4 regions of the Pelotomaculum schinkii genome follow, and region 4 is predicted to be linked to each of the others. Evidence: riboswitches for the same ligand, from Rfam matches in the RefSeq annotation. Region 4 holds a riboswitch; each other region holds the start of a gene.
What was found. Region 4 has a riboswitch for cobalamin ahead of Psch_RS06830 (cob(I)yrinic acid a,c-diamide adenosyltransferase). Riboswitches for the same ligand answer to the same signal wherever they lie in the genome.
Positions count from the first base shown of each region.

Region 1: it holds a riboswitch for cobalamin, as region 4 does, so the genes downstream of both, cobT (nicotinate-nucleotide--dimethylbenzimidazole phosphoribosyltransferase) here and Psch_RS06830 (cob(I)yrinic acid a,c-diamide adenosyltransferase) in region 4, are expected to answer to the same signal.
Region 2: it holds a riboswitch for cobalamin, as region 4 does, so the genes downstream of both, Psch_RS11325 (FecCD family ABC transporter permease) here and Psch_RS06830 (cob(I)yrinic acid a,c-diamide adenosyltransferase) in region 4, are expected to answer to the same signal.
Region 3: it holds a riboswitch for cobalamin, as region 4 does, so the genes downstream of both, cobU (bifunctional adenosylcobinamide kinase/adenosylcobinamide-phosphate guanylyltransferase) here and Psch_RS06830 (cob(I)yrinic acid a,c-diamide adenosyltransferase) in region 4, are expected to answer to the same signal.

Region 1 covers NZ_QFGA01000002.1:36,863-44,579, reverse strand. Annotated here, with positions in the region: gene Psch_RS11180 (purple acid phosphatase family protein) at 1-342, opposite strand, end outside; gene ychF (redox-regulated ATPase YchF) at 493-1,593, shown strand; gene Psch_RS11170 (radical SAM protein) at 2,334-3,239, shown strand; gene Psch_RS11165 (S-layer homology domain-containing protein) at 3,472-6,120, shown strand; cobalamin riboswitch at 6,185-6,361, shown strand; gene cobT (nicotinate-nucleotide--dimethylbenzimidazole phosphoribosyltransferase) at 6,480-7,544, shown strand.
Region 2 covers NZ_QFGA01000002.1:69,716-77,432, reverse strand. Annotated here, with positions in the region: gene Psch_RS11335 (DUF1847 domain-containing protein) at 1-45, opposite strand, end outside; gene adhE (bifunctional acetaldehyde-CoA/alcohol dehydrogenase) at 368-3,055, shown strand; cobalamin riboswitch at 3,194-3,377, shown strand; gene Psch_RS11325 (FecCD family ABC transporter permease) at 3,670-4,737, shown strand; gene Psch_RS11320 (ABC transporter ATP-binding protein) at 4,747-5,541, shown strand; gene Psch_RS11315 (ABC transporter substrate-binding protein) at 5,557-6,528, shown strand; gene cobI (precorrin-2 C(20)-methyltransferase) at 6,558-7,274, shown strand; gene Psch_RS11305 (ABC transporter ATP-binding protein) at 7,208-7,717, shown strand, end outside.
Region 3 covers NZ_QFGA01000001.1:320,822-328,538, reverse strand. Annotated here, with positions in the region: gene cbiB (adenosylcobinamide-phosphate synthase CbiB) at 1-236, opposite strand, end outside; gene Psch_RS01665 (cobyric acid synthase) at 243-1,799, opposite strand; gene cobU (bifunctional adenosylcobinamide kinase/adenosylcobinamide-phosphate guanylyltransferase) at 1,802-2,413, opposite strand; cobalamin riboswitch at 2,492-2,673, opposite strand; gene Psch_RS01655 (DUF3842 family protein) at 2,721-3,131, opposite strand; gene Psch_RS01650 (translation initiation factor 2) at 3,300-3,563, opposite strand; gene Psch_RS01645 (LL-diaminopimelate aminotransferase) at 3,667-4,833, opposite strand; gene Psch_RS01640 (PHP domain-containing protein) at 4,849-5,685, opposite strand; gene Psch_RS01635 (dipeptidase) at 5,719-6,699, opposite strand; gene Psch_RS01630 (stage V sporulation protein S) at 6,786-7,046, opposite strand; gene Psch_RS01625 (TIGR00282 family metallophosphoesterase) at 7,180-7,717, opposite strand, start outside.
Region 4 covers NZ_QFGA01000001.1:1,442,864-1,450,580, forward strand. Annotated here, with positions in the region: gene Psch_RS06810 (ABC transporter ATP-binding protein) at 1-288, opposite strand, end outside; gene Psch_RS06815 (energy-coupling factor transporter transmembrane component T) at 261-1,190, opposite strand; gene Psch_RS06820 (DUF4430 domain-containing protein) at 1,256-1,975, opposite strand; gene Psch_RS06825 (S-layer homology domain-containing protein) at 2,114-4,879, opposite strand; cobalamin riboswitch at 5,254-5,441, opposite strand; gene Psch_RS06830 (cob(I)yrinic acid a,c-diamide adenosyltransferase) at 5,580-6,119, opposite strand; cobalamin riboswitch at 6,236-6,419, opposite strand; gene Psch_RS06835 (DUF3793 family protein) at 6,458-7,240, opposite strand; partial or broken gene Psch_RS21095 (metal-dependent transcriptional regulator) at 7,503-7,717, shown strand, end outside.

The DNA of each region.
Region 1 (7,717 bases), on a different contig from region 4:
ATGGGTATCGCTCATAACAGCAAAGCTGAACAGGTATTTCCCCTTTGGCGCAGGCAAGGTTGTAAAAGAATTGAGAGAACCTTTGACGCCGTTGCTTTCCACCTGGTACCAGTAGCGGGTGGATGGTTTTAGATTATACATTTCTAAATAGTGAAATTCTGAATCCAAGGCAAAAGTGTGTTTTTTAAGGTGTTTTGGCGTTTCTCCAATATACATGGAGGTATCCGCGCGTTGTTGCGGGGTTACCCAGGTGATGACGGCATGTTGACTACCCAAGGTACAAAGTTCTTCGTTGGTAATTTTTGTACCGGTAGAATTTGTGAGTTTAATCTTTGAACCCATGTTCCCGTTTCTCCTCATTTTTTATTATTCTATTAACGAGGGTTACAGAATGTAAACAGACCCTGAACGGGGATTAAGCCAAGAGCGGGCTATTCAAAATAAAACCAGTTTGTAAATCAATGGCGCTGGTGATAAACTACTACTTGGGTGATGAATATGAATCTAAATTGTGGTCTGATTGGTCTTCCAATGGTCGGGAAGACAACAATTTTCAACCTTCTGACGGGAGCGGGGGCGGAGACTTCCAATTTTTTAACCGGCAAAGCAGAAACCAATACCGGTATGGCCAGGTTGCCGGACAGCAGGGTGGATCTACTTAGTAGTATGTATAAGCCCCGCAAGACTACCTATGCTCAAATCCATTTCAGCGATGTGCCCGGACTGGTACGCGGCTCAAGCCAGGGAAAAGGAGTGGGCAACCAGTTCCTCAACGCCATCCGCAACGTGGACATGCTTGCCCATGTGGTGCGGGCTTTTGAGAACCGGGATGTGCCGCATGTGGACGATGAGATTAATCCCTTAAGGGACATCGAGACCATACATATGGAACTCCTGTTTGCGGATATGGAGATCGTTGAGAGAAGGATTGAACGTATTAAAGGCGGTAAAAAGGTCAAGAAAGAAAACCTGATCGAGCTCGAAGTGCTGGAAAAATGCCTCGGGGCCCTGGAAGAAGAGCGCCCCATAGGCAACCTGGAGCTTACCGCCGATGAAAGGATGGTTTTGAAAAATTATAGTTTCCTGACTGAAAAACCTTTACTGCTGGTAATCAACATTGATGAACGGCAGTTTAAGGCACAAAAATACCCCTTCAAGAGTGAGCTTCTCGCCTATGCCGCAGAAAGGGGACTGCCTGTCCTGGAAATAAGCGGGCGAATTGAAATGGAAATCAGCCAGCTGCCCGACGAGGACAAAGAGCTGTTTTTGGCAGACCTGGGTATAACACAGTCGGGAATTGACCGCCTGGCGCGCGCCGCCTACGAGTACCTTGGGCTGATCTCTTTCTTTACCGTTGGAGAGGATGAGGTGAAAGCCTGGACTATTCAAAAAGGGACCGACGCTAAACGGGCGGCGGGTAAAATCCACTCGGATATTGAGCGGGGTTTCATCAAAGCTGAAGTTGTCAAATACGCAGACCTGAGAGAGACCGGCAGCATGAGCAAGATCAAGGAAAAGGGCCTGTTCCACCTGGAGGGCAAAGAATATATTGTGCAGGACGGGGACGTCATAAACTTCAGGTTTAATGTTTAATTCTACATTTTTCAACATCCGGCTGAACCATCCAGCCAAATTCAGCGTCATATTGATAAGGACATCCTAAAAATCCTCATGCATTCAGATGTGGGTGCGCATTAATTGTAACCTGGTTTTGCAGCCATTATAAATTTGGGTGAATCGCAAGGTAAGGTCATTGTTAACTGGTTCTCGAAAAGTCTCTGGGGTAGTGGTCTGGGGGTTATCCTCCGCTCGCTTCGCAATTCTCCATTAGTGAAACAAGAGCGTCATACCGACCGCATCTACAGACAGCCATCCGGTAGCTACGCGCTATTTAAGCTTTTCTGCATGCAACGCACGCGCTAAGGAACGCACCCAGGTGCTCCGCTCGCTCCGGATAACCCCCAGCCCGCAAGTCAAGCCTTTTCGAATAGTATTTTTGAGACAGGTGAGGCAGGTGACGAGACATATGTCTCACCATTGTGTATTTTCATTGATTTAAAGTTTTAGATTGGCTCATGACCTTTTAAAAGTTGAACTTACTGTTTGTCTTTGAGTAAATAAGCAGGGTTGTTGAAATAATACCTGTAAAGCTTAAAGAGAAACAGGGAGGTCAACCATGCCAACTCAAAGAAATGTGGCCGCGGCTATTCTTGAGCAATTGGCCGCTTGGGGTGTCCACAACGCGTACGGGCTGGTCGGTGATGATATATTTTTAAATAAAATCGCCTGAGGATAATGACCCCGCGCGGGTCTTTTGTTTGAAAGGAATAATTATGAGCCAAGGGTCCTATTTGCAATTAACAACCGGAGAGTTGGGAAAAAGAGCTAAAAATGCCGTTGACATGCTGGGCGACTGCACGGTGTGCGCTCAGTACTGCCGGGTCAACCGCCTCAAGGGGGAACTGGGCCTCTGCCAAGGGGGCAGGTATGCTGCGGTAAGCAGCTTTTGCCCTCATTTCGGCGAGGAAGCGCCGCTGGTCGGCTCCGGAGGGTCGGGAACGATATTTTTTGCATTCTGCAATTTGAAGTGTGTTTTCTGCCAAAACTGCGACATCAGCCAATATGGTTATGGTGATGAGGTTTCTGCCAGGGAACTTGCCGAAATGATGCTGGAACTGCAGGAGGGTGGCTGCCACAACATCAACCTGGTGTCGCCGAGTCACTTTGCTCCCCAGTTCCTGGAAGCGCTTGTTGTAGCTGTTGACTTGGGGCTGACAATTCCGATCGTCTACAACACGGGTGGTTACGACACGCCGGCAACGCTTGACCTGCTGGAAGGCATTATTGATATATATATGCCGGATATAAAGTTTGCAGATGATGACGCCGGGCGAAAGTATTCAGGCGCGGCAGGCTACTATACCGTAACCAGGCAGGCCGTAAAAAAAATGCACGACCAGGTCGGTGACCTGGTTATAGATGAACGGGGGATTGCCACCCGGGGACTGCTGGTAAGGCACCTGGTCATGCCCGGTAACCTGGCCCGTACTGAAAAAATCATGGAATTTATAGCCGAAGAAATATCCAAGGATACTTTTGTCAATGTTATGGACCAGTATTATCCGGCCTACAAGGCCTTTGACCATCCCGAATTAAACAAAAGAATCAGCAGAAAGGAGTATTCGGCGGCGGTTCAGGCCGCCAGAGAGGCCGGTTTGACCAGGCTTAACGGCGGGTGACAACCCCGCCAAACGATATGGTGAACCGTAATTAATTAGTTAGAAAATCATGCCGCTATCGCGGCGTCACGTATCAACTAAGTGATGTAGGCGCCATTTCAATCGCAAAACGGCGCGTCAGCGCCGCACTTGGGCGCCTAATGTGGCTTTTGAGCGAATGAATTCGCACCTACATTTGAGCACATTGTAGCGGCCGAAATGTTTTCAAGGTAGTTGTATGGGAGGGATTCTTTTGTCTATTAAAAGTTTTAGAAGAATAATAAAAAATATTGTTCTGGTATCCATAATATTGTCTCTGGTTGCGCCCTTTCAGGCTTACGCCTATCAGGTGAACGGCAACAACGTCACTGAGGAAATCATCACCCAGGGGGTTGTTTTACATAGCATCAACCTGAATACTAACGAGGGACCGCTGAATGTTTATGTCCTCGAAGCAGATCTCTCCAATCCTTACGTTAAAATTGATACGATCATCGGATCGGACGGCACCCTCAATAAGAACCAGTCAGTGCTGGATATGGCCAAGCGTACCGGGGCGGTGGCCGCTATCAATGGAGATTTCTTTCAAATGGCGGAAAGCGGCCGGACCATCGGTTTAGCCTATCAAGGCGGGCAACTGGTGGAGAGCCCCGCCCTGCGTAATGATATGTATGGATTTGGCATTACCGAAGATAAACTGCCGCTGTTGGAAATTTTCAACTTCACCGGCCAGGTGGTCACAGAAGCCGGTAAAAGTTTTCCGCTGGCCGGAATCAACAAGCCGGGTTATCTCTTGATGAACGGACTTTCATCTGATGTGGATGCCCTTAATATGTACACAACGCTGTGGGGTACCACCAGCCGGGGTAAAATATCCGGCCTCACCGGGGTAAAAGTTGCAGTGGTCAGGAACGGAGTCGTCCAGCAGGTCTTAACCGACCAACCGGGCGTAACGATCCCGCAGGATGGTTTTGTCCTGCAGGGACATGGCCTGGCAGCCCAATTCATAACCGACAATATGCCGGTGGGTACAAAAGTTGCCGCCAGCTACTCGGTGGCCCCTCACGGAGACAAACTCCTGGCTGCGGTGGGCGGACAGGCACTGCTGGTTGAGGATGGCCACCTGCCTGCCTACTTTACCCAGAATATTTCTGGTAAAGTCGCCCGGACGGCGGTTGGTGTATCAAGTGACGGCAAGACTCTCTACCTGGTGGCGGTTGAAAGGAAGGCTGCTGCCGACGGGACTATAATCAGCAGGGGTATGAGCCAGGAGGAGTTGGCTGAATTTTTGATTTCAATCGGGGTCTGGAGAGCTGTTAATTTGGACGGTGGTGGTTCCACCACCATGGCCGCACGGAGCCTGGGTGACTTCGAGGCCAGCCTGATCAATCAACCACAGGGTTCTTCCTTGCGATCGGTTGCAGATGCTATAGGCGTTTTTTCGACAGCGCCGCAGGGCAGTTTGCACGGCATGGCTTTAAGCGGGCCGTCGTTGGCTCTTGCCGGAACACAGGCTTCATTTAGCGCCAAAGGGTATGATCAATACTACAATCCTGTAAGTATTAAACCAGCCGACATAAAATGGTCCGCAACTCCTTCAGGTGATTTTACCGGTAATGTTTTAATACCTAAGCAAGGTGGTACGGTAACCGTCACGGCCAAGCTGGATAACGTACAGAGTTCGGTGAATGTGCAGGTTGTCGGGCCGGAGTCTCTATTAAGTTTAGCTGTAACACCGTCGGCTATTACTGTTAAGCCTGGGGAGAAGGTTCCCCTGTCGGCAAAGGTGAATACAATTTATGGTGATACCTTTGATTTAAAATTCCAGGATGTCACATGGACCATCAGCGGTTCAATAGGTAAGATTGCGGATGGCAGCTTTACCGCGACAGATCAGGTTGCTGAAGGTGAAATTAAGGCCACCTTCCAGGGGTTGAGCACATCGATACCGGTTACTGTTAAACCGTCCTGGGTAGAACTGCAGGCTCTTCCGGAGCAGGAATCATCTGCTGGACTGGATAGCTGGATTCATGTTACGTTCCCTGCGTCAAGCGTATCAGCGCCGGCCACGATAAGGCTGGCTTATGCCGCTGAGACTACCGGGCTACCGGCGAACTGCATCAACCTCGGCGCAATAACGGTAAGCCCGGCGCCTGGGGAGAAAGCTGATCTCATGGCCCCCTGGTGGCTGAGTTGGGATTATCAACCCGGTACAATAACAGGCCGTCCGGCCATCCTGATGTGGGATGATTCCACTAAAAAATGGGAAGAGCAGCCTGCCAGGCTGGATGACCAGGGTGAGGTGAAAACAATTAGCGCCCGGGTATGGGGGTTTGGCCAACTGGTCCTGGTGGATGACCATAGGAGACTTCCGTCCTTCAAGGATACCGGCAAGCACTGGGCCGAAGCGGCCATCAACGACCTGGCGGCGCGCGGGGTGGCCAACGGTTTTCCCGATGGCACATTTCTACCCGGTCAGGCCGTAACCAGAGCTCAGTTTGTCAAGCTGCTGTCATCAGCCCTGCAGTGGCCGGCCGTGGAAAAGTTACCGGCCTTTAAGGACAGCATACCGGACTGGGCCAGCAGCGCTGTCGCTGCCGCGGTTGCCAACGGGGTCGTCTCAGGTTACCCGGACGGTACCTTTAGGCCGGATGCCAGCATTACCAGAAGTGAAATGGCTGTTATGATCGACCGGGCGCTGGCGCTGCAGGAGACAGACGAGAACCTAAAGTATAAAGATACTGGATCAATTCCCGATTTTGCCAGAACCGCGGTGGCCAAAGCTACCAGCGCCGGTTTATTGCAGGGCGAAGGCGGCTTATTCAGGCCCAAGGACGGGGCAACCCGTGCGGAAACAGCGGTGGTGGTCAGCCGGGTGCTTAAGTTGTGGGTTGAAAAATAGAAAATATTTCTGCTTTAAACAGCAGGAATATGTATGGCTAAAGTTGAATCTTTATGAAAATTATTACTGTGTTAAACCAACAGGTGCCCGCTGGGGAGAATAGGGAATCAGGTTTAAGTCCTGAGCGGTCCCGCCACTGTAAACACGAGCGCTATCGCTAGTTTACCACTGGCAGTTTGCCGGGAAGGTGCGATGTGTGATGAATGTGAGCCAGGAGACCTGCCTGTTGTGTCCACGAACCCTGCTATGCAGGGGTATCCGATGGATGATGGTAAAATCCACGGCCTGATGAGGCTGTGGATTTTTGTTTTTTCCCCAGCCGATTCCAAGTTCTAACTATATTAGGAGGTTGAAAAACAATGCTTTATCAAACCATCAAGCAAATTGGGGAGCTGGATCGCAAGGCCATGGAAGAGGCGCAGAAACGGCTGGACAGCTTAATCAAGCCGCCGGGGAGCCTCGGCGTGCTGGAAGAGATAGCAGTACGCCTGGCCGGTATTACCGGCAAAGCCAAACCCCGCGTTCAGGGGAAATCGGTTATCGTCATGGCGGGGGACCACGGAGTGGTCGACGAAGGTGTAAGTGTAGCGCCCCGTGAAGTTACCGTTCAGATGATGCAGGCAATGGTAAATGGTGTAGCCGGAATAGGGGTTCTGGCAAGGCACGCTGCTGCCAGGCTGGTTGTGGTCGATGTCGGTGTTCTCACGCCCGTCGCCTTGCAGGGTGTCGTACAGCGTAAGGTCAGGGCAGGTACCGGGAATATTGCCGCCGGCCCGGCTATGTCACGGGACGAGGCAGTACAGGCACTGGAAGTGGGGATAGAGGTAGCTCAGTCCGAGATTGACGCAGGAAGCAACCTCCTCGCTACAGGCGATATGGGGATCGGCAATACCACCCCGAGCAGCGCTATCCTGGCAGCCTTTGGCGGCTATACAGCTGAAGAGGCGACCGGCCGCGGGACCATGGTCAACGACGAAGTTATGAAACTGAAGATTTCCGCGATAGCCCGGGCGCTCGCAAAAAACCGGCCGGATCCGGAAGACGCCCTGGATGTTCTGGCAAAAGTCGGCGGGCTTGAGATCGCCGGTCTGGCCGGTGTGATCCTGGGGGCCGCTGCCAGGCGGACGCCGGTATTGATTGATGGGTTTATAACCACCGCGGCCGCCCTGGTGGCCTTCAAACTGCAGCCTAAATCCCGCCAGTACATGATTGCCTCCCACCTGTCCGGTGAACAGGGACACCGCCTGATGTTGGACCTGTTGGATCTGCGCCCGGTGATTCACCTGCAAATGAGGCTCGGGGAGGGAACGGGAGCCGCTCTAACCATGAGCCTGGTTGAAGCTGCCACGAAAATAATGCGGGAGATGGCTTCTTTTGACGAAGCCGGTGTCTCCGACCTGGAAGAAGATAAAATACTGAAATAAAAACACGGAGACAGCAGCGGATGAAAACTAGTCAATGTGGGGGTACGCCGGACTCTTATTTTCAGATTAGTTATTTTTTTTACTTGATATGATTTTATTGTGCTATACTATTGTTTACAGGCAGCAGTTAAGAAACAACTGCAGGATCCTTGTCGGAAGGAAACAACTATAAA
Region 2 (7,717 bases), on a different contig from region 4:
CCCCTCTCTACAGGTATACCTTCCACATTTTGCGCAGCTCAGCAAGACAAGGTCCCCCTTCCTTATAAAGAATATCTCGGGTTCCAGCTAAACCCATGCCCAAGAGTTGCAATACATAAAGCTATAGGTTCGCTTGCAAAAAGCACATATACGGGTTTGTGGACATGTTTCCTTTATTGTACAATGTCTTATCTTTTTTCACAATTGGTGAAAGCCCTCTAGGCGTTATACGGGCTTTCTTGTGCAGAATTAGCTTTACGGCTATTTTGCCGCCGGCGGCGGCTCTTGATCTTCCCGTTGCGGAATATTACTGCTCCTGGCGGAGATACTTCTTAATATATAGTTCTTTTAAAAGGAAGGGATGGGCATGACGGGGAGAAAAGGGGAAGACGATACTAAAGACAGGGAGATGATCGACGCCCTGATCGAAAAGGCGCAGGAAGCCTTGCGGCGGATGATGGAGTTGAGCCAGGAGGACGTGGACCGGATTGTGAAGGCCATGGCCCTGGCGGGTTTGGACCGGCATATGGAACTGGCCAAGCTGGCGCTGGAGGAGACCGGCCGGGGAGTATACGAGGACAAGATCACCAAGAACATCTTCGCGACGGAATACGTTTATCACGATATTAAAGCTCACCGGACTGTGGGCGTGATTCATGAGAATGAGGAAGAGGGCTATTATGAGATAGCCGAACCGGTAGGAGTGATTGCGGGCGTTACACCGGTAACCAACCCCACCTCTACCGTGCTGTTTAAGTCCCTGATTTCAATTAAAACCAGAAACCCGATTGTTTTCGGCTTTCATCCCGGGGCACAGAAAAGCAGCGTGGCTGCCGCGAAAACCGTGCTGGAGGCTGCAGTGGCCGCCGGGGCTCCGGTTGACTGCGTCAGCTGGATTGAACGCCCCTCGCTTAACGCCACCAGGATGCTGATGTCTCACCCGGGGGTGGCGTTGATCCTGGCCACGGGAGGAGCGGGAATGGTCCAGTCCGCTTACAGCAGCGGCAAGCCGGCCCTCGGAGTGGGGCCGGGCAACGTGCCCTGTTACATAGAAAAAACCGCCGACGTAAAAAGGGCCGTCACAGACCTGATCTTAAGTAAAACTTTTGACAACGGGATGATCTGCGCTTCTGAACAGGGGGTAATCGTCGACCGCGAGGTGGCGTCAGAGGTGAAAGGTCTCCTGGTTGAGAACGGCTGTTATTTTGTTTCTCCTGAGGAGGCGAAAAGCTTGGAAAGTTTGGCCACCTGTGGCGAAACCTGCTCGATGAGCCCGGAGGTGGTCGGCAAGAAGGCTGCGACAATTGCCGGAATGGCCGGTTTTAGCGTACCTGATGCAACTAAAATACTGGTTGTGCCGCTGGACGGGGTGGGGCCGGAGTACCCTCTGTCGCGGGAAAAGCTCAGCCCCATCCTGGCCTATTATATTGTAGATGGGGTCCGGCAGGGTATTGAACGCTGCCGGCAAATGGTGGAATTCGGCGGGATGGGCCATTCAGCCGTGATTCACTCGTCTGATGACGGTATCATTGAAGAATTTTCGAGCAGGATACCGGTGGGCAGGATTATTGTCAATTCACCTTCCTCGCATGGAGCCATAGGTGATATATACAATACCAACACACCCTCCCTGACACTGGGCTGTGGTTCCTACGGAAGAAACTCCACTACCGCCAACGTCAGCGCGGTTAACCTGATCAACATTAAAAGGGTGGCTCAAAGGCGGGTCAACATGCAGTGGTTTAAGGTGCCGGAGAGAATTTACTTTGAACGGGGCTCGGTTCAGTATCTCTCCAAAATGCCGGAAATCAGGCGGGCCTTTATCGTAACCGATCCGCCGCTGGTACAGCTCGGCTACCTCGACAAGATCAGGTACCACCTGGAAAAGAGAACAGAACGGCCCCAGGTGGAGGTGTTCAGCGAGGTTGAGCCCAACCCTTCGCTGGAACTGGTGCTGAAAGGCCGCGATATCATGAAGCGTTTCCAGCCCGACACGATCATTGCTCTGGGCGGGGGCTCCGCCATTGACGCGGCCAAGGGGATGTGGTTGTTTTATGAGCACCCGGAGGTTGAATTTGAATTTTTAAAGCTTAAGTTCCTCGACATACGCAAGCGGACCTATAAGTTCCCCAAATTAGGGCGTAAGGCCAGGCTGGTGGCGATACCTACGACCAGCGGCAGCGGCTCGGAAGTGACTGCCTTCGCCGTGATTACGGACCGGGGCAAAGATATCAAGTACCCCCTGACGGACTACGAATTAACGCCGGACGTGGCCATTGTCGACCCGGATTTCGTGGAATCGTTACCCAGCTCTCTGGCTGCCGACTCTGGTCTGGACGTTTTGTCTCACGCAATTGAGTCTTATGTGTCGGTGATGGCTTCAGAATTTAGCGATTCCCTGGCCTTAAAGGCCATCGACCTGGTTTTCCGCTACCTGCCGCGGTCCTGGCAGGAGGGCGAAAGTTTGGCCAGGGAAAACATGCACTATGCCTCAACCATAGCGGGCATGGCCTTTACCAACGCCTTTTTGGGCATCAACCACAGCCTGGCCCACAAGGTGGGGGGGGAATTTGATATCCCGCACGGCCGGGCGAATGCTATTTTGCTCCCGTATGTAATTGAGTACAATGCTGCGTTGCCCACGAAATTTGTTTCATTTCCGAAATACAGACACTTTGTTGCCACTGAAAAATACCGTCAGATAGCCGCCTACCTCGGCCTTCCCGCGGCAACTCCCGAAGAGGGTGTGCGCAGCCTGGTCAATGCGGTGCGGACCCTGAACAAAAGCCTGGGTGTCCCGGCGACATTCAGTGAACTGGGTGTTGACCGGCAGCAGTTTATGGCCAAGCTTCCACAGTTGGCCGAAAAAGCTTTCGAAGACCAGTGTACAACAAGCAATCCCCGCCTGCCTCTGATTGCCGAGCTTGAAGAGATTCTGCGCCAGTCCTATGACCCTGCGGTTTATAAGGAAAATGACGCCGTTTATGAAAACAGGCTGCAGTCGCCGGGCTTGTTATACGACCCGACGGAGCGCGAAAATAACCTGCTGCAGTAAGGCGCGTTGACTTTGCGCAGACCTATTGCATCCAAATATTTTAATTCTGCAGCCAGGAAGAAAATATCAAGGCAGGTTGCATCAGGCAGAATAAATAATATATGGACAAACATCGAAAACAATGTTAGTATAATTTCAACAAAATAAGTTGTTGCAGGTGTCCCCATTTTTACGGGGATGAAAAGGGAACCGGGTGCAAGTCCCGGACGGTCCGGCCACTGTAAGTGTGGAGCCGCTCCAAATACCACTGGGTCAAGGCCTGGGAAGGTGGAGCCGGCAGCGAAACACAAGTCAGTAGACCTGCCTGGGCAAAAGTCACGTGCCTCCTGCCTCGGAAAGGAAGGCGCATTAAAGGGATCTATGAGAAGGTTTTAAGCCTTTTTTGGACAGCCCGGCTTTTGCTATAAGCCGGGCTTTTCCATGTTATATCTCCTCCTTTTCGTATGGTTTCCCCGCGCAAGGGGCCGGCAGGCGCAGCCTGCCGGGATCACTTTTCAAACAATAGTCAATTTTTTAATAGATCATGATTCCTCGAGCTTTCTTAAATGAAACCTTGACTGCTCAATTAACCGGATATGTCATTATCAAGATATCAATGCGACGGGCAGGTCTCAATGCAGCAGGAGTTTGTACTGAAATTCAAAAAAAAAGAGCGCCAAAGGCTTTGGGTGATAGTTTTACTGGCCGTCCTGCTGGTGGCCGCCTGCCTTTATTTTACCGGTCAGGGCGTGGTCAAGATTCCGCCTGCGGAGATAGCGCGGATTATATTCACATCATTTAGCGCCGGCAGCGCCACATCCGGAGCGCTGGATGATGTACACCAGGCAGTACTCATGGATATCAGGCTGCCGCGGATCATTGTAGCCGTTCTGGTAGGGGCCGGCCTGGGCGCCGCCGGCGCCGTTTTTCAGGGGCTTCTGATGAACCCGCTGGCCGATCCTTATACCCTTGGTGTTTCTACCGGAGCTGCTTTTGGGGCCACGTTGGCCATCTTCTTCGGGATCTATCTGCCTGGTGACCTGGCAAGCCTTTCCATATCATTATTGGCTTTGGCCGGCGCACTGCTTGCTTTGGCTGTAGTGTACGGTCTGGCTTTGGCTGACGGGGTTTTGGCTGTGACCAACCTGATTCTCTCCGGTGTTATCGTCAGCGCCATTCTTTCTGCGGCCATCAGCTTTGTAAAGAGCCTGGCCGGGGAAGGAGTGGGCTCAATCGTTTTCTGGCTGATGGGAAGCTTTGCCTCGCGGAGCTGGCATCATGTTTACCTGTGCCTGCCCGCGGTCCTGGTTGGCATTGCTGTTTGCTGCTATTTTGCTGACGACCTCAACGTACTCAGCCTGGGCACAAAACAGGCCAGGCAGTTGGGCGTCAATGACGGCCAGGTGACCACGATCCTGCTCGTGGCCTCGTCAATGATGACGGCGGTCTGCGTTTCTGTCTCCGGAGTCATCGGCTTTGTGGGTCTGATTGTGCCCCACCTGATGCGCATGCTGGTGGGTTCCGACCACCGCATCCTGCTCCCGGCTTCGGCCTTGGGCGGAGCCCTGCTCCTTTGTGGCGCCGATACCATTGCCAGAAGCCTTCTGGCCACGGAGATCCCGGTAGGTGTCCTTACAGCCCTGCTGGGCGGACCTTTTTTCTGTTATATTTTCAAGCTTAAAGCCAAAAAGCAGATTTACTAGGAGGCAGCCATGAAAGCAACTGCCCTGCTCTACACCGACCGGGTAACAATGGATTACGGAATCCAAGCGGCACTGCAGGAAGTCAGTATGGAAATCAGGCATGGTGGTTTTTACGGGCTCCTCGGGCCCAACGGCAGCGGCAAAACGACTTTAATCAGTGTGCTCAGCGGCGCCATGAAACCTACCTCCGGCCGCGTTCTCTGGCAGGACCGGGACCTGAGCGGCTATAGCCGCAGGGAAATTGCCCGGAGTTTTGCGGTAGTGCCACAGGATTATTATATAAATTTCCCCTTTTCCGTAACGGAAATCGTCATGATGGGACGCAAGCCGCACCTGAACCGCTTTGCCAGGTCTACCGGCGCCGACCTGGAGGTAGTGTACCGGTGTATGGAGGTATGCGGGATTATGGAACATGCTGAAAAGCCCATCACCAACTTGAGCGGCGGTGAACGACAGCGGGTGATTCTGGCGCGAGCGCTGGCCCAGACGCCGGAAGTGCTTTTTCTCGACGAAGCCACTTCCAATTTGGATATTTGCCACAAGATCGAGTTGATGAGCCTGGTGAAAAGAATGAATGTAGAGCAAGGCTTGACTGTAATTGCCGCGATGCACGACCTGAGCCTTGCCGGTATATTTTGTGATGAACTGGTCTACCTGGAAAGGGGCAAGGTGGTCTGCAGCGGTCCGGCAGAGCAGGTTTTTAACGAAGAAGTTATAAGCAAGGTTTTCAAAATCAAGGTGCAAATACAGAAAAACACCTGCAATGGTGTATATAACCTGTCGCTTTTGCCGGAACTGGCCTAAAAGGAGGAAAAGCAAATGTTTTTGCATCGTAGAAAGCTTATAATTTTGTTTATCTTCTTGCTGCTTTTTGGCATGCTGGCCGGATGCGGCTCATCCAAACCAACAGAGGAATCCGGCGGGATTGTCGTAGTCGACGACCTCGGCAAAGAAATCAGGCTTAAAGAAACGGCCAGGCGCATTGTATCGCTGTACCCGGCCCACACGGAGAACCTCTTCGCCCTGGGCTTGAGCGAGGAGATCGTAGGTGTTTCCGGTAATGAGACCTACCCGCCTGAAGCGCTGACAAAACCAGGGTTCAGCTTCCGGGGAGACCCTGAAAAGGTTATTGCCGCCAGGCCGGATCTGGTCTTAAGCAGGCCCTTTATATCAAACGCCAATCCCGATTTTATCACCAAACTGGAAGCCGCGGGTATACCAGTTGTGACCCTGTACCCGGAGAACATCGAGCAATTCTTTACGTATCTTCAGAAACTTGGCAAGCTAACCGGAAAGGAGAAGGAAGCCGGGGACCTTGTGGATGGCTTTAACAAGAAGCTGCAGGAAATCGAGGAAGTAGTCGAGCAAATTTCGCCGGAAGAACGAAAGAGAGTTTTTTTTGAAACCAACCAGGACGACCTAAAGACCTGCACGTCAGATTCAAACGCTGCCTTTGTACTGGAGCGGGCGGGAGCCGTAAATATTGCCGCGGACGCCAGGGCGGTCAGGGAGGGGAGTACCATTGCGGCTTACGGTCAGGAGCGGCTGCTGACCAGGAGCAATGATATTGATGTCTACATCGTGCAAAACGGTGAAATGAACCGGGTCAGGGAACAGGACGTCTACAACCGCCCCGGTTTCCGGATTATAAAAGCTGTCCAGGAACGACAGGTATATGTGTTGAATGAGGAAATCATGTCCAGGCCTACCATGAGGTTGTTGGAAGGTATCGTTGAGGTCGGGAGTATTTTATATCCCGATGTTTTCAAAGAACTGGGCAACGGCAAGTGATAAAGAATGTTAAAAGGGTGGAGGTTACCATGAAAGGCGTGTTTTACGGTATAGGCGTAGGGCCGGGGGATCCGGACTTGCTTACCCTGAAGGCGATAAAGTTATTGCAGAATGTGGATGTCATCATTGCGCCCCGTACGGAGAAAAAGGAGGGCAGCATCGCTCTCTCCATAGCCGGAAACTATATTCGGGATGACACCAGGATCCTTGAGCTGGCTTTCCCCATGGTATTTGACCGTAGTTTCCTGACAGAGGCCTGGGAGCAGAATAAAACCGTCATCCTGGATTTATTGCAGGAAGGGAAAAATGTCGCTTTCCTCACCCTGGGTGACCCGATGCTATACAGCACCTATATCTACATATACAGGCTGCTCGAGGGCAACGGGATTACTATTGAGACAGTGCCCGGTATTACCTCCTTTTGTGCGGCAGCCAGCCGTTTAAATTTTCCGCTGGCTGAAGGCAATGATATTCTCAGCATCGTTCCGGCCATCCTGGAAGAGGACAAAATAGCGACCGCCCTGTCATATTCAGATAACCTGGTCCTCATGAAAGTTTACAAGAATTACGAGCAGGTGGCCGGTCAGCTGAAAAAACATGGTTTTGACGGGGAAACGGTTATGATCAGCAGGTGCGGTTTTGAGGACGAGGAAATTACCTATACCCTGGAAGGCCGGGAATGCAAAATGCCCAATTACCTGTCTACCATATTGGCAAAAAAGCGCTCAAACGGCCGGTCACAATGATTATCCTGGAAAATGTTACAAAATATTACCGGCAAACAGCATCTGTCCAGGGGCTTAGCCTGCACGTCAAACAGGGTGAATTTTTTGGGCTGCTGGGCCCCAATGGGGCCGGCAAAACAACAACCATCCGGATGCTTACCGCCTTAACCATGCCGGCCGGAGGCAAAATCCAGGTATGCGGGTATCCGGTCAGCCGCAATAACACACGTTTCAAGAACGAGATAGGTGTGGTACCTCAACACCTCAACCTGGAGCCTGAGCTCACTGTGGTGGAAAACCTGCGCCTGCACGCCATGCTCTACGATATGACACGGCAGGAGACCAAGCGCAGGGTGGAAGAGTTGCTGGACTTTACAGGTCTCGAAGAAAAGGCGGACGCGCTGGTCAATACCCTCTCCGGCGGGATGAAACGGAAGGTTTTAATTGCGCGGGCGTTGATGCAC
Region 3 (7,717 bases), 1.1 Mb from region 4:
GACCACCTGACCAGGCAGGCGGTTACCAGCCAGCTGCCCCCGGCAACTATGACCGCCACCAGAGCGCCGCATACCAGCAGAGCCGTGGGACTCCTGAAAAAACGCCGCACCCCAGCTTCCAGGCTGGAGATGACCTTGCCGATTAAAACCACCGGGTGGGGCCAACCATGCGGGTCTCCCAAAACCAGGTCCAACAGGTAGGCGGCAAATATAAAAAGTCCGGCGTTTATAGGCATTTCAATTTACCCATGGCAGATAGGTCCCTCCATGCCAAGCAGGCCATAGATCTTTTCCATAGCCAGACTGCTCCGGACAACAGCTGCCAGCTTGTCAAAATCTCTCTCCCTCTGTTCGTGGACCAAAAGGGTATCGGAGGCCTGCAGGGGTTCAAGCCCTTTTCTCCTGCGCAGAGTGTTAATCAGGCGCCTGCGGAAGGAATCACTGTCAAAGATACCGTGGATATAAGTGCCGAAAACAAGGCCGTCCGGGCTTACGGCTCCGTCTGGAAAGAAAACCTTTTCTCCTGAGCGTACCAGTATGGTAAAGGCGGGCCTCACGTCCGGAGCCAGTTCGGTTCTGCCCATATGGATCTCGTAACCGTTAATCCTGTTGTCTGAGGTTTCGCAAAGAAAAAGCCCGGAACCGGCAACTTCAGCCTCCACCTGGGTGGTGATTTTTTCCGGAGCAAAAGTAGTTGAAGTGTCCAGGAGCCCAAGCCCGTCTAGGCGTGGAATTTCAGACTCGGTATGCAGAGGGTCATTTAGTTCCCTGCCCAGCATCTGAAACCCCCCGCAGATGCCGATGACAGGGGTTCCCCTACGGTAAAACTCAACGATCTGCGCCGCTAATCCGGAACGGTTCAGGAATGCCAGGTCGCCGATGGTATTCTTGCTGCCCGGCAGGATGATTAAATCCGGTTCATCCAGGTTGCTTCCCTTGCTTACGTACCGGAGCCTGACGTCAGGCTCGTCCTCCAGCGGGTCAAAGTCCGTGAAATTGGAGATGTGCGGTAGATTAACAACCGCTATATCAACCCAGCCCTGTTCTTCGACCAGTTCGGCACGGCTTCTATCCTCAGGTATGGTATCCTCCTCCTGGACCCTGAACCCCTGAAAATAAGGGACCACCCCGATTACCGGTTTACCGGTTTTCTCTTCCAAAAATTTCACCGCGGGTTGAAAGAGGCTGATATCACCGCGGAATTTGTTGATAATAATTCCGCGTACACGCGCGCGGTCGTCGGGAGCTATCAGTTCCAGGGTGCCTACTACTGAGGCCAGGGCTCCCCCTTTATCAATATCGGCTACGAGCAAAACCGGGGCTTGCGCCATCCTGGCGATACGCATGTTGACAATTTCGTGCTCCTGAAGATTGACTTCAGCCGGGCTTCCGGCGCCTTCGATCACCACCATGTCATTTGCCGCAAGCAGCCGGTTCAGAGCTCCTTCGATTATTGCCAGGGCTTTAGGCGCGTAATCCGTATGGTAACCCATGGCGGACAGGTTGCCCACCGGCTTGCCCAGGACCACCACCTGGGACGATGCGTGTCCGGTAGGTTTGAGCAGAATCGGGTTCATGTCAACAGAAGGCTCCAGACCCGCAGCTTCGGCCTGCACCACCTGAGCCCGCCCCATTTCACCGCCGTCTCTGGTGACAAAGGAATTCAGGGCCATGTTCTGTGACTTAAAAGGGGCGACACGGTAACCGTCCTGTTTAAAAATGCGGCAAAGCGCAGCAACCAGAACGCTCTTGCCTACGTGTGAAGCTGTTCCCTGAATCATGATCGTTTTGGCCGACATAATCAATCACTCCATTTTTGCTCTGCCAGCGACTTTATCTCCAGAGGAAGCCCGGCTATTGTTAAGTAGACCTGGTCCGCCTTTGAGGCCAGAAGCTGATTGACCTTTCCTGCCAGATCCCGGAACGTCCTGCTTAAGGGATAGTCCGGAACCAGGCCCAACCCGACTTCGCTTGAAACGATAATCAGGTGGTGGCCCTGGTGAATCGTTTCGGCTGCGGCTTGAGCCTGCCCAAGGATATATTCCTGCTTTTCAGCAGTCGCAGCTCCGCAGCGTGGCAGGTTTTCTGCCAAAAGAAGATTGGTAAGCCAAAGGGTGGCGCAGTCCAGAAGAAACACATCGCCCTGCTTTCCATCTTTTAAAACCCCAAGGATATTTGTCGGTTCTTCGAACGTGAGCCAGGACGCAGGCCTTCGTCCCTGGTGCAGTTTGACCCTTTCAGCCATTTCCGGGTCTTGTATTGTGGCAGTGGCAATATATTTAACAGCCCCCCCAAGCCGTGAAGCTATGTTCTCAGCCAGCTCGCTTTTACCGCTGCGGGCTCCTCCCAATACCAGGATAAGTTTACCTTTCATAATCCACCAGCCGATCAATACTTTAAATGGGCTTACCATAGTAAAACCCCGCCTCCTTAAAGGAACGGGGTTTGTGTAAAGCAATTTTACCCGCCGTCCCCTTTACCTCGAAGGAAGTTCGGTCGTTACCCGCAGGCAGGTATCCTGGCTTCCGTTTACCCGCATTTACTCCCCTTTAATAAGCCTGGCCGGGCATTAAAGCGCTGTGCGCGTAACCGGTTACAGTGGCGGGACCGCTCAGGTATCGCACCTGATTCCCCAATTACACCCAAAAGGGCGACTGCGGCAATTTAATTTTTCATATTCCACATCATCTACCATTATCCTGCAGAGCAAGAACTATTTATCATGTAATAATATCCTTTACCTTTTTAACCAATTCTTCGATCAGGTGCGGTAACGGCTCAGCCTTTAAGCCGACAATATCAATGCCGGAGCGGCTAAGCGGCAGGAGCACCTTGCGGGCGGGACTGGAAGCAATGGCTTCCGCCATTTTGGGAGTCAACTCACCCAGCATGGCATTTGGAAAAAGAATGCTGATTGGCCCGACAATGATGTCAACCCGTAAGGAATTGTAGAGCACGGCATTTTCGCCGGTTGCTCCTTCGTTGGCGCCTGCCCGCAACATCACGGAAGTGGCCAGAGCATTGGTTCCGAGGGCCAAAAACTCAATATTTTCAGGTAATTCCCGGCGCAGTCTTTCAGTAAGGTGTTTGCCTATACCTCCGCCCTGCCCGTCAATCACGGCTATTCGCACCAAAACCGCCGCCATTCATAATATTTGTAATATATAGCATTATACCATATATGACCAAAAAAAAGACCCCCCCGGGTCTATTGCTTGTCGATTAAACCTTAATCAAGGCGTATTATGCTAATACTAACAATTATTGCCATCCTGTGTATATATCTGTGGATAGATTATTTATTTGCGAAAATTTTGAGAGGCGCCATCCTGAAGTTTTGACTCCAACTCCACTATCTGCCTGTTTTTATGTAATAACCGTTGGGCATAGCGATAATTGTTATGTTGAAGTTTACGATTTTCCCTTTCCAGGCGGGATAAAAATCCAGCTTTATCCTTTTCAATTTTTTCAATCAAGTTCATGAGTACTCTCCGGCTTAACCTGAGCTGTTCAACTTTTTCCTCAAGCTCAAGGACCCTATCCCTTAAGAAATCAACATCCATCCTTTCTTCCACGGCGGCATCTCCTCACCAGGTGTTTCGATCCTAGTATATGCCGGCTTGAAGGCTAATAGACATTTGAGCAGGTTCCCTCACTAAGTGATTGCTAAAGGAAATTAAAATTTTGACCAATCCTCTGTACTGCCTCAGCCAGCACGATTTCGTCTTTGACCAGGGCAATCCTGACGTAACCCTCTCCCATCTCACCGAAAGCGATACCGGGAATAACAATTATGCCGGCTCTTTCCAGCAGGTCGGCGGCAAAATGGCTGGAGGAAGTATACCCGCGTGGAATTGGCGCCCATAAAAACATGGACGCGTTGGGCTTGGGAATCTGCCAACCCAACTTGGCCAGTCCGTCAACAAGCACATCGCGGCGCCTCTGATAGGTACGCGCATTCTCTTTGACGCATTCCTGTGGACCGGTCAGGGCTGCTACAGCAGCTTCCTGGACCGCAAAAAACACTCCGTAATCAATGTTGGATTTGACCAGGGCCAGATTGGATATGGCCTTTTCATTGCCTACGGCAAAGCCGACCCTGCAGCCAGCCATATTGTAGGTCTTGGAAAGTGAGTAGAACTCAACCCCCACTTCCTTTGCGCCGGGGACTTCCAAAAAGCTCATCGGTTTAAACCCGTCGTAAGCCAGTTCGGCGTAGGCCACGTCATGGCAGACGAGGATGTCATATTTGCGCGCAAACTCTACCACTTGTCCAAAAAATTCCCAATCAGCTGAAACGGCAACCGGGTTATTGGGGTAATTAAGCCACATCATTTTGGCCTTGGCGGCAATTTCCTCCGGAATTTGGGAAAGATCAGGCAGGAACCGGTTTTTTGCCAGGAGGGGAAGAGGATAAATGTTTCCCTCTGCCATCTGAATGCTGAAGCTGTAAATTGGGTATCCAGGGTCGGGTACCAGGGCCAGATCTCCCGGGTTAACATAAGCCATGGCCAAATGAGCGAGGCCATCCTGGGAACCCATCAGCACCAGGATCTCGCGGTCAGGGTCAAGGTCTACATGAAAACGTTTTTTATACCAACCAGATAAGGCCTTATGCAGGCGGGGTGTCCCACCCAGAGAATAAGAATAATTTTTCGGGTCGCTGACTGCCTTGCGGAGAGCCTCAACGATGTGGGGCGCAGGGGGTTGGTCGGGACTACCCACTCCAAGGTTGATAACCTCTACGCCTCTGGCCTCAACAGTTTTTTTGCGTATTTCCATCTCGTTAAAAACACCTGAAGACAGGCTTTGCATTCTCCTTGCTATGTCCATAATTACCTCCTGAAATTAAGAAGCGCACGCTCTTTTTGCTTTTAAAGCCTCAATTACTCCGTAAGGCACAGCAACCAAACCCAGTCTGCTTTCGGCATAGCGCTCCGGACCGTGGTAGTCCGAACCGCCCGTGGCAATTAAGCCTTTTCTGAGGGCCAGTCGCTCATAATAACCGGCCAGCTCCCTGTCGTGCGCCGGATGATGGGCCTCCAGACCGGCGATTCCTGCTTTTATCAGCTGATCTATCAACTCTTCTAGCGGCGCTTGATCGCTGAGCAGGCCGGGGTGAGCCAGGACAGCAACCCCTCCGCAAGCGCGGATCAGATGGATCGCCTCTGCCGGAGTGAGTCTGGCGCGGGGTACGTAAGCCGGTCGCCCGTGCCCTATATAAAGTTCAAAAGCCTCGGACATAGTCTTTACCCTACCTGTTTCCACCATGGCTGCGGCAAGGTGGGGACGGCCCAACGAACCAATGCCTGCGATAGCCCGGACCCGGTCCAGGTTAATCGGAAAGCCTAAATCCTGCAGTTTTTTCACCATGTTTTCCATGCGCAGCTCCCGGTCACTACGGATTGACGAAAGCCTTGCCAGTAACTCCCGGTCTTGCGCATCGACCAGGTATCCTAATATATGAACGTCCTGACCTTGATACTGCGAGCCAAGCTCAATACCAGGGATAATTTCAAGGTTATGCTGTCTCCCGGCTATTATAGCAGGCTCAATTCCTTCCAGCGTGTCATGGTCTGTAATGGCTATTGCGCCCAGGCCCATTGCTTTTGCTTTTGCTGTGACTTCATCCGGACTCTCCGTGCCGTCTGAATAATTGGTATGGACATGCAGGTCAACCTCCATTAACATCACCGCCCTTTGAAACTTCGACATTATTTATTTTAAAACCTGCCCGATTACTCTTAAAAAATTGTCACCAATTATTTTTTTAACATCTCCGTCACAGTATCCTCTATCGATTAGGCCGGCGGTTAAAGCAGGCCAGCAGGAACAATCCTCCAGTCCTACCGCCGGGGTACCTGTACCGTCAAAGTCAGAACCAAGCCCCACACAGTCTATACCTCCGACAGCTGCAGCGTGGTCAATATGGTCAAGTACCTCTTTTAGGGAAGGCTTACTTCCACCTAAAAAGTCCGGTACCAAGGTTATCCCCATCACCCCGCCATTTTCAGCAAGCAATCTGATTTGTTCATCACTCAGGTTGCGGGGGTGGTTGCAGAGAGCTTTGCAATTGGAGTGTGACGCGATAACCGGATGAATGGAATATCGCAGAACGTCCCGGTACCCTTCTTCCGACAGGTGGGAAACATCTATCAGGGCTCCCAGGCGGTTTAGCTCTTCTACCACGTTGAAGCCAAAAGCGGTTAAGCCTGCGGTTTCCATTGCGTTGACCCCGTTACCCAGTTCATTGCGGTTGTTCCAGGTCAAGGTAAGGCCTCGTACACCCAAAAGATATAATTGCCGCAGGACCCCGGCGCTGCCCTGCAGGCATTCACCGCCCTCCACGGTGAGCAGGGCGGCGACTTTACCGGAATTGCAGGCCTGGTATATTTCATCCAGATTTTTTACATGCTGGACATCTTTTGTGTTTTCAGCCATTTCTTCCAGAAAAATATCAACCAGTTCCAGAGCCCGCTTCAGCGGCTCTTGTTTATATTCCGGAGAGATAAAAGCGGCAAAGAACTGCAATTTTACGCCGCCCATCTTTAAGCGAGGCAGGTCTAGATGACCGCGGCCGGTTGACTGGCCAAGACGTCTATTTTGCTGCGGCAGCGCGGTCAAGGTGTCGCAGTGAGCGTCTACCACCACACTCTGCCTGTGCAGTTCTGCCGCTCTTCTATTAACCTGATAGACCAAGAGTCAATTCCCCCGCAAATATAATAAAACCTGTTTATCCTTTTGAATAAACAGGTCCTGGTTAGCTGGCGGATAAAAACATACGCTTACCTGGGCTCCACGATCAGCTTGATTGCTGTTCTTTCTTCCCCGTCAATGATGATATCGGTGAATGCCGGAATGCAGATCAGGTCAACACCACTTGGCGCCACAAAGCCTCTTGCAATTGCTACAGCTTTTACTGCCTGGTTGAGTGCGCCCGCTCCAATGGCTTGCATTTCGGCGCAACCACGTTCCCGGAGTACACCTGCCAAGGCGCCAGCGACAGAGTTTGGGTTGGATTTTGCTGAAACCTTTAATACATCCACTCAAGCAACCTCCTTCATGACTGTGATAGATTTGTTGTCCCGAACTCCCTGTAAGAAATTATATTCGCTAATGGCTGGAAAATTCCTTTTGAGAAGACTTAAATAAAAACTCGTGCTTAATTATTGAAATATTTTATTCGTAATTTTGGATCCGTATGATAGAAGAAGCCTCACCATTATATTCGTCAATTTCCAGTAAAGCCGCGTTAAACTGATAAGGTCCGTTTGCTACTTCAAAGCGTTGAGGCATTTGGGAAATGAATTTGTCAATAACAGTTTCCTTTTTTACACCAATCACTGAATCTCGCGGGCCGGTCATGCCTAAATCGGTAAGGTAGGCTGTGCCGCCGGGTAAAATGCGTTCATCGGCGGTCTGAATGTGGGTATGCGTTCCCACGACAGCAGATACCCTGCCCGCCAGGTACCATCCCATGGCTACCTTCTCCGAAGTGGCCTCGGCATGGAAATCAACCACAACAATGTCAGTGGTTTTCTTTATTCTGGTTAAGGCTTCATCCGCCTTGCGGAAAGGGCAGTCAAGAGACTGAAGGAAAACCCGCCCGGCCAGGTTGATTACACCAACTTTAACCTTCCGGCGGGTTTCAAATATATTGGATCCGGCGCCCGGTGTACCGGGCGGGTAGTTTGCCGGCCTGATGATTCTTTTCTCA
Region 4 (7,717 bases):
CTGCTTCTCCGGGTCCTGGAAGACCATACCTACTTCCCTGGCCAGCTTTTTGCGGTTCATGGTCCTGATGTCCTTCCCTTTAAAGAAAACCTTGCCTCCGATCCTGCCCCCATAAAAATCAGGGGCCAGTCCCGCCAATACCCTGGCCAAAGAGGACTTGCCCGAACCGGAGCCGCCCGCCACCAGAATGAATTCCCCTTCCTCGATCTCCAGATTTATATTTCTTAATGCGGCCCGATCCGTTTCAGGATAAAAATAGGTTAAATTTTCGACTTTAAACAGCGGCAATTTTTCCACCCCTCGCTCAAAATAAGCGGTACGGACATATAAAAAAGAACGGCAGCCAGGGTAATGATTGTTGGCATACCTTTAATCAAAACATCTGCCTCAGGATAAAAGGTGTATTGACCACACCCGTATTGCAAACCCCAGATGGCGGCAAACAAAGCCAGGAAGCTCCCCCCCGCGCAGAGGATATCTCTGGATCTCAGCATATAACGGCTGTAAACCGAACGCTTACCGCTTCCAAAAGCCCTGGCCTGCATGGATTCGGCAATCTCCATGGAATCTTCCATGGAGGATAAAAGCATAACATTATAAAGATAGGAGTATTTCTTTACTTTCTTCCACAGGCTTCCCTCATCGAAATCAACGCCGCGAAACTGCAGCACTTCTTTTATCCTTTTTAAGTCCCGCACCATGGTGGGAAACATTCTCGTGGCTAAAACGATCATCAGAACGGATTGGCCGGCCACTTTGGAAAAGAGATTCAGGATATTGTCCGGGTTGATCATCAGGTTATAAAGACAGAATATGCTCATGATTACCAGCAGCCTGATCCCCGAAACAGCTCCATAATACAGGGCTTCCATTGATATATCGAGCTTGCCCAGATACGGCGCCTGCGGGCCGTGCCAGATGATCGTGGAGCCGGCCCTGATTACCAGGGGGTTGATAAGCATGATCATAAGCATCAAAAAGACGCCTGCTTTCAAAAACCCCTCCCAGGCCTCCATGCCGTCTACCTCTTTGATTAAAAGGGCAAGAAGAAAAAACAAGGCTAAAAGATAAAGGGGATTTGCATACAGCAGACTGAGCACAAGGAGCACCAAAAGGTATGCCAGGACTGCAGCAGGGTGAAAGCTCTGCAAGAAAAGGCCCTTTTCCTGATAGTAAAGCTTGTCGAACAAATTTGCCGCCCCTTTACTTTTTATGTATATCTTCAATGAAACCGGTATCAAGGCAGGGCGTTCTTTTACTGGGCCAGCTCTTCCCATTGGGGCTGGGGCTGATCCATGCTGTTGCTGTACCACCAGATCACTTTATCTCCTGCTTTTACCGGGTGTTTATCAGCCATATGCATGGGAACATCACCGTTGACTGAATACATCCAGCCTGACACGCCACTGTTGGCCTGCCCGCTGATGGAATAAACAAAATCGGGCCAGGTCGGCGACGTGGTATAAGGGATGCCGGTGGCATCAAGGACGCCTAAGGCGGTAATGCCCCATTTATTGTCCTTTCCCACAACAACCTGTCCAGCCCTGTAAAGTAATTCGCTATTTTTCCCCACAATGGCAATCCACACCGCGCAGCCGTTATCAGGCGCCGCAGCCGCCACAGTATCACCCGCGGTCTGGACAGTTGCAGCGGCATCGTCCGAAGTCTGGGTAACCGCCGCTTTTGTCTGGGAATCGCTGGTCGACGCAGCCGCCTGCTGTTCCGGAGCCGGATCGCCTTGCCTTGTTTCATCAGCAGGCTGGACTTTACCCGGCTCAGGAGAAGCAAGGCCATCACCCGCGTCTGGCCTGTTCTGGTTTGCCGGACTGCCCTGTTCTTCAGCATTTATGCCGGTGCTTTCCGTCTGCCGGGACTGCTGGCCGGAACTAAACACTTTGTCCATGCAAAGGGCCGGCACGATTACCCCGGCCAGAATAACCAGCAAAGCAATAAGATAAAAGGCCTTTCGCTTCATAAAATCACCTCATATTAAAAAAGCGACACATTTGCGCACCATTTTCGGGGTATCGCTTTATGTGCTGAGCAGTTGTTTTCAGAGCAGAGAGCGGAGTAAGACCCGCTCCCGCGCAAAAAACCAGTCAATTAGCTCAAATCATAATGTTCCTGCCTGTTGGAGCTTTTGCAGCACACGGTAGAGCATAACCGTGGCTTCCGCCCTGGTAGCATTGCCAAGCGGCATGAACTGTCCGTTTTCCCGGCCGAGCATTAAACCATCCCTTACCACCAGGGCTACCGGCAAGCAGGCCCAGGGAGAAATATCTGCGGCATCGTTAAAACCTCCCAGCAATTCAGCTGCGTCTGCGTCGCTGAGGGTCATGTCCAGGCCGTTTTTTGCCATCAGTCTTATGATCATGGCCGCCATTTGTTCACGGGTAACCGGCTCGTCCGGCGCAAAGCTGTTTTCGGACGTCCCGTTGATTAAACCGGCGTTAGTAGCTGCGCCTACCGTGCCCCTGTACCAGGCGCCGGCAGGTACATCGCTGAAGCGATCCGCTCCGCCGGGATCGGCCGTCAATCCAGTCATACGGACCAGGATAGCAGCAAATTCGGCCCGTGTGACCGTGACCTCCGGCGCAAATTCATTGTCGCCTACACCGGCCACATACCCTTTTGCGGCCATGAATTCAATCTCCTTCTGCGCCCAATGTCCGGCTATATCTTTGAAGCTCTTCACCTCAAGTGGGGAAATTGATTCCATCAAGGCGTACTTGCTGAAGTGTTCGGTTTTAAAGGTGATGGTATTGCTGTCAGGATCGTATGTGCCGCCCACTTCTTCCCACATTTTGCTGTCTTCATTGTACCGGTAGGCCATTAACTTGCCATCAGCCGCTGTCTCCCGTAAATCTTCTGGTACTGGCAGCAGCACCGTGCATCCAGGAAATTGTTCAATTTTTTGCTGCGTGCCGTCCTCATTAACGGCCAGAACGTTTAGCTCATAAATATCGCCGGCCAGTCTAAATTTGACCCCAAAGGACTCCATTAGACTTTGCGCGTCCTTACTGCTTAATTTCTGCGCTGTCAGCTGCAGCTGTACTGTACTTGCAGACGTTAACTCAGGTACTTTGAGGCTGTCTGTGGATAAAACGAACTGCACTCCCTGGACGGTAACGGCCAGCGGTTTATCTGTGTTTATTATTTTGGTCAACTGGTCCTTTGACAGGGCCAGTGAAGTTTGAGTATCATCCGCCTGTAAGGCAACCAAGCCGGCAGCGTAGGCCTTTTGGATAGCGGTGTTTAAGACGGTATCGCTCACCGGGGCAGGCAGGTTGGTGGATTGGTCACCGGAACCCCCGGAAGAAGTCTGTTTTCCAAGCTCATCCCATTTGGGAGGCTGCTGATTCATGCTTTTGCTGTAATAAAAGATGATCTTGTCATTATTCTTAATATTGTATTTATCAGCGCCGACACTTGGGCTTGAACCGTTAACGACATACATCCAGCCGGCCATACCGCTGTTTGCCTGTCCACCGATTGAATTTACCAGATAGCCGTAAGACCATGAAGAAGTCTGGTAGGAAATGCCGGAGGCGTCCAGAGCACCCAAGGCCGTGAGACCCCATTTATTTGTCTCAGCCACGGCGACATCAGAAGGGCCGTATAAAAGCTCACCATTTACACCCACAACGGCCAGGCCCACGGTCTTTTCTGTCCCACTATTCCCACCCGAAGAATTTACGGTCAAATCAGCTGAAGCCGTAAGTCCACCGTAAACAGCATTCACTACGGTCTGCCCGGCTTTTAAAGCGGTGACCAGGCCGCTGCTGTCGACACCAGCAATGCTGCTGTCGGCGACAGACCACTGCGCGTACTGCGTTACATCAGCTGTCCCGTAAGTATTCTGCCAGACCGCTTCCAACTGCTTTGTATCGCCTACCTTCAGGGTCGCGCTGGAAGGGTCAAGATAAAACTGGGTATCCAATAAGTTATAAGCGCTAAGGGCCCAGATGGCATCCATGCCGTTCTTTGACGTGCCAAAGCTCCCGTCATCGTTAAGGGCGTTATTCATCATATAGTCAACGGGAGTTTTCCCCCCACTGCTTTCCCATGAGGCAGGATCCAGCCCCCTTACCTTTAAGGTCACAATCACTTCCGAGGTGTCTATAACCGGATCGTCCCAACCTCCAACATTGAAGCTTCCGTCAGCTTGTTGCTGATTCTTCATCCAGCTGCACCCGTCATTGATGGCGTTTTGTGTTTGACTGTCACTTTTGCCCGGGTCTAAATAATTCAGTGCACGCACTGCTTCAGCCGTGGTCATAAAGTCGGGATAAAAAATTCCGCCAAATGTACCGCCAAAACTTCCATAGTTCTGGTCACCGGCTGTTGTATTCTGTGACCCTAAAATACAGTCCTTAGCGTAGTCTATATTTATTTCACCAACAGAATCCACCCTGCCTAAAAGATCATAGGCCGGGATATCGCTGTACAGGTTGCTGTCAAAACCGGCGCTGCTCTGCCTGTTTTGCAAAATCTGCACTAATTGGTCAGCCAAATCATCTCGTCCCAACGCTTTTGCAGCCGCCAGATCCTGAGCCAGGAGCTTGGCGGAAGCTTTGGACGGGTCTGCGGCGTTTGTTATGTCCCCGGATATTGCGCTTATTACCGCATCTTTAAGATTCTCACCATTATATTCCCAGGTACTGACATCAACATCTGCCTGGGTTAACACAAAAAGGGCATAAGAACCCACTCCGGCGTCGGAGTTGTTTATCCCGTTTGTCGTGTAGTCGTTGTAGAGAAACTGCACGGCGCAATTTGCCGGCGAACCCGCCCCCCCTGCCGCATTAGCGCTGACCACGGGTATTAACAGCATTATGGTCATCAACACAGTAAGCCACAAGCTTGGCTTTTTAAACATTTTGTTACCCCTTGTATACAAATCTTCCAACCTCCCTTAAGTTTATTTTGTATCAAGCTGATCTGCCATGTGCCAGGGTCCATTCCAGTGTTTTCTTGGGTTCGATTTCGTCACCTATTAGTTTCACCTCCTAAACTTCCTGAATAATGTCAATATCCATGATAATGCTGCATCAAGGTGTGTAAAAGTATGGGTTTGAAGGCTCTATATGTAGTTGCTAATTATTTTAAAAAGGATACCTATTCATCACTGAACAGGTAAAACGAAAGAAGGAGATATCAACATGAAAAACCCGGCCTCATCCGTTAAGAGGCCGGGTTTTTCAAGGTACATACCTTAATAAACACAGCTAAAGCCCTGTCCTTTCCACGGAAGGCGGCGCTATTGACCAGGCAGGTCTCCTGACTTGTGGATCACAGCATGCCTCCCGCCTTCCCGGATTATAAATCCAGTGGCATTTTGGGAGTCGCTCCCCACTTACAGTGGCCAGACCGTCCGGGATTTTCACCCGGTTCCCTTTTCACCCCCGCTATGCGGAGGAACCTGGACAAATTTCTTAAATTATCCACATTTAAACACTAATCAATTATTATGTCAATACCAATTATTATCTGTCTTATTTGTTATTGTGCTTTTTCATATGCCTTTGAATTTATAAACCTGTTTCAAGAGCACTCTAAAGATTTATCGCCAAAGCGTGTTACCGTTCAATACCATCACGGGCAGGGACATCCTTGGTGTAATAATGCTTTATTTCCAGCATTTCCGTTACCAGGTCCGCAGCTTCAATAATTTCCTGCGGAGCATACCTGCCGGTAAATATTACTTCAACCTGATCAGGTTTGGAGTTGATAATTTCGAGCATTTCTTCAATTGTAATGAGGTTAAAGAAATGAGCGGTATTTATTTCATCGAATACGATTATATCGTATGCACCTGAATTCATTGCTTTTTTCGCTTTTTCAAGCCCTTCCCGGGCCATTTTAACGTCCTCTTCCAGAGGTGGATTTTGCACGTGAATAAATGTGTCCTTGCCGTATTGCTCAATAGTTATATAAGGCTTGCACATCTCCGCCGATTTTAACTCGGAGTACTTTTGACCTTTCATAAACTGGCCAATATACGTTTTTAACCCGCGGCCCATGGCACGGAAAGCCAGACCCAGGGCAGCCGTCGTTTTACCCTTGCTGTTGCCGGTATAAACCTGCACATATCCTTTTTCCAAACCAGTTAAAACCATATAAATACCCCCTTTAAATCAATTTGGAGCAAAATAAAAATCCCGGCTTTTCCAATAGAAAAACCGGGACTTTGATGTCAAAATTATGACAATCAAATCACGCGCCTTTCCCTGGAAAGCGCTTAATTTAAAAGACAGGTTTCCTGACTCATGGGTCATCGACGCTTCCGCCTTCCCGGACGACAAATATCCAGTGGCTAGTGGAAGTTACTACCCGACATACAGTGGCCGGACCGTCCAGGATTCTCACCTGGTTCCCCGTTCATATTTTGTTTAGCAATCAGTTGGTTTCATTAATATTTGCATTATACTTTATTTTCATTATTCTGTCTATAGTTTCAATTATAGGAATGCGGTATCAAGCTTTCTGATTCCGCGCAACCTTCGTTGCCGCTACAATATTCCCAATTCTTAGCATTCCCCACGACAGCCCTGGCAACACTGCTCCTTGCCGCGTCATAAACTCTGAAAAGAATCTCGGCGCGCCTGGGATTCTTATACACCTTCCAATCCCTGCTGGTGAGGCACTCTTTACCGTTATGCTTGATAAATCCTTCGACATCCTCCACGGGAATGCCCAGAAATATGCCTACCTCATGAGGGCATATCTCCTTAAACCTTTTCTTTAACATATGGAGCTTCTGCTCCAGGGTCACTGCTTCCCCATAACCCATTCTTCTTAAGAATTGCAGACTACGCTCGTTATTAACAAACAACTCTAGCATTGCGCTCTTGTAAAAGAGCACCAGCACATTCCCGTCCCCTTCTTTAAGCACGAGGTATTGCAGTTTGAGTTCTTCACATACCTCCCTGCCATACCGCTGCCATAAAAACATATGACCTTTAACTTTACTATTAAAGGCGATAAGAGAAGAAGGTTTTTTGCCCATTACCGTTGGGGCAGCTCCAAAGGCAATGAAAGCAGCTATATACTCTTTTCCTTCCATCCTGTTTAAGGCTTCTATAAACTGCAGCTTAAGCTCTTTGTCCAATAAAGACATCCCCCGTTGCAGCCTTTTTTCATCAAGAAGCCCTTTCCCGGCGGCGGTCATTCCTAGCTCACCAGGAGTTTCTTGCAAGGTTAATCCTGCAGCAACACGCTTGACACCTGTTTTCTTCATTCTTCCCTCCCGCTTCCTTATCCATTCGCCGTCGCCCCAACTTCCTTTTGTAGCAAGATCCACTTCCGCGTGTCCGACGCCGGCATTCTCAAAAATTATTCTTGACAAAGAGGCAAATAAAAGTTTATCTTTAGAATAGGATATTGATAATGATTATCATTATCCTTTATTTTTAATCTGAGAGTTAGGCTTGCTTAACCTTTCTCTGCCATTTATTCAAGGAGGTGTCGTCATGACCGGGACCTTTGCCATATCTTCGTCTATGCAGGACTACCTGGAAGCAATACTGAACCTGTCCGAAAAAGACGACGGTTTGGCCAGGATTACTGATATAGCCAACATGTTGAGCATCGCCAAAGCAAGTGTATCCCAGACTATCAGCAGCCTGAAAGACCTGGGGCTGGTAGCTCAGGAAAGATACGGACCGGTTGAATTAACCTGCGCAGGAAGAGAGTTGGCGATTAAAGTACGCCACCG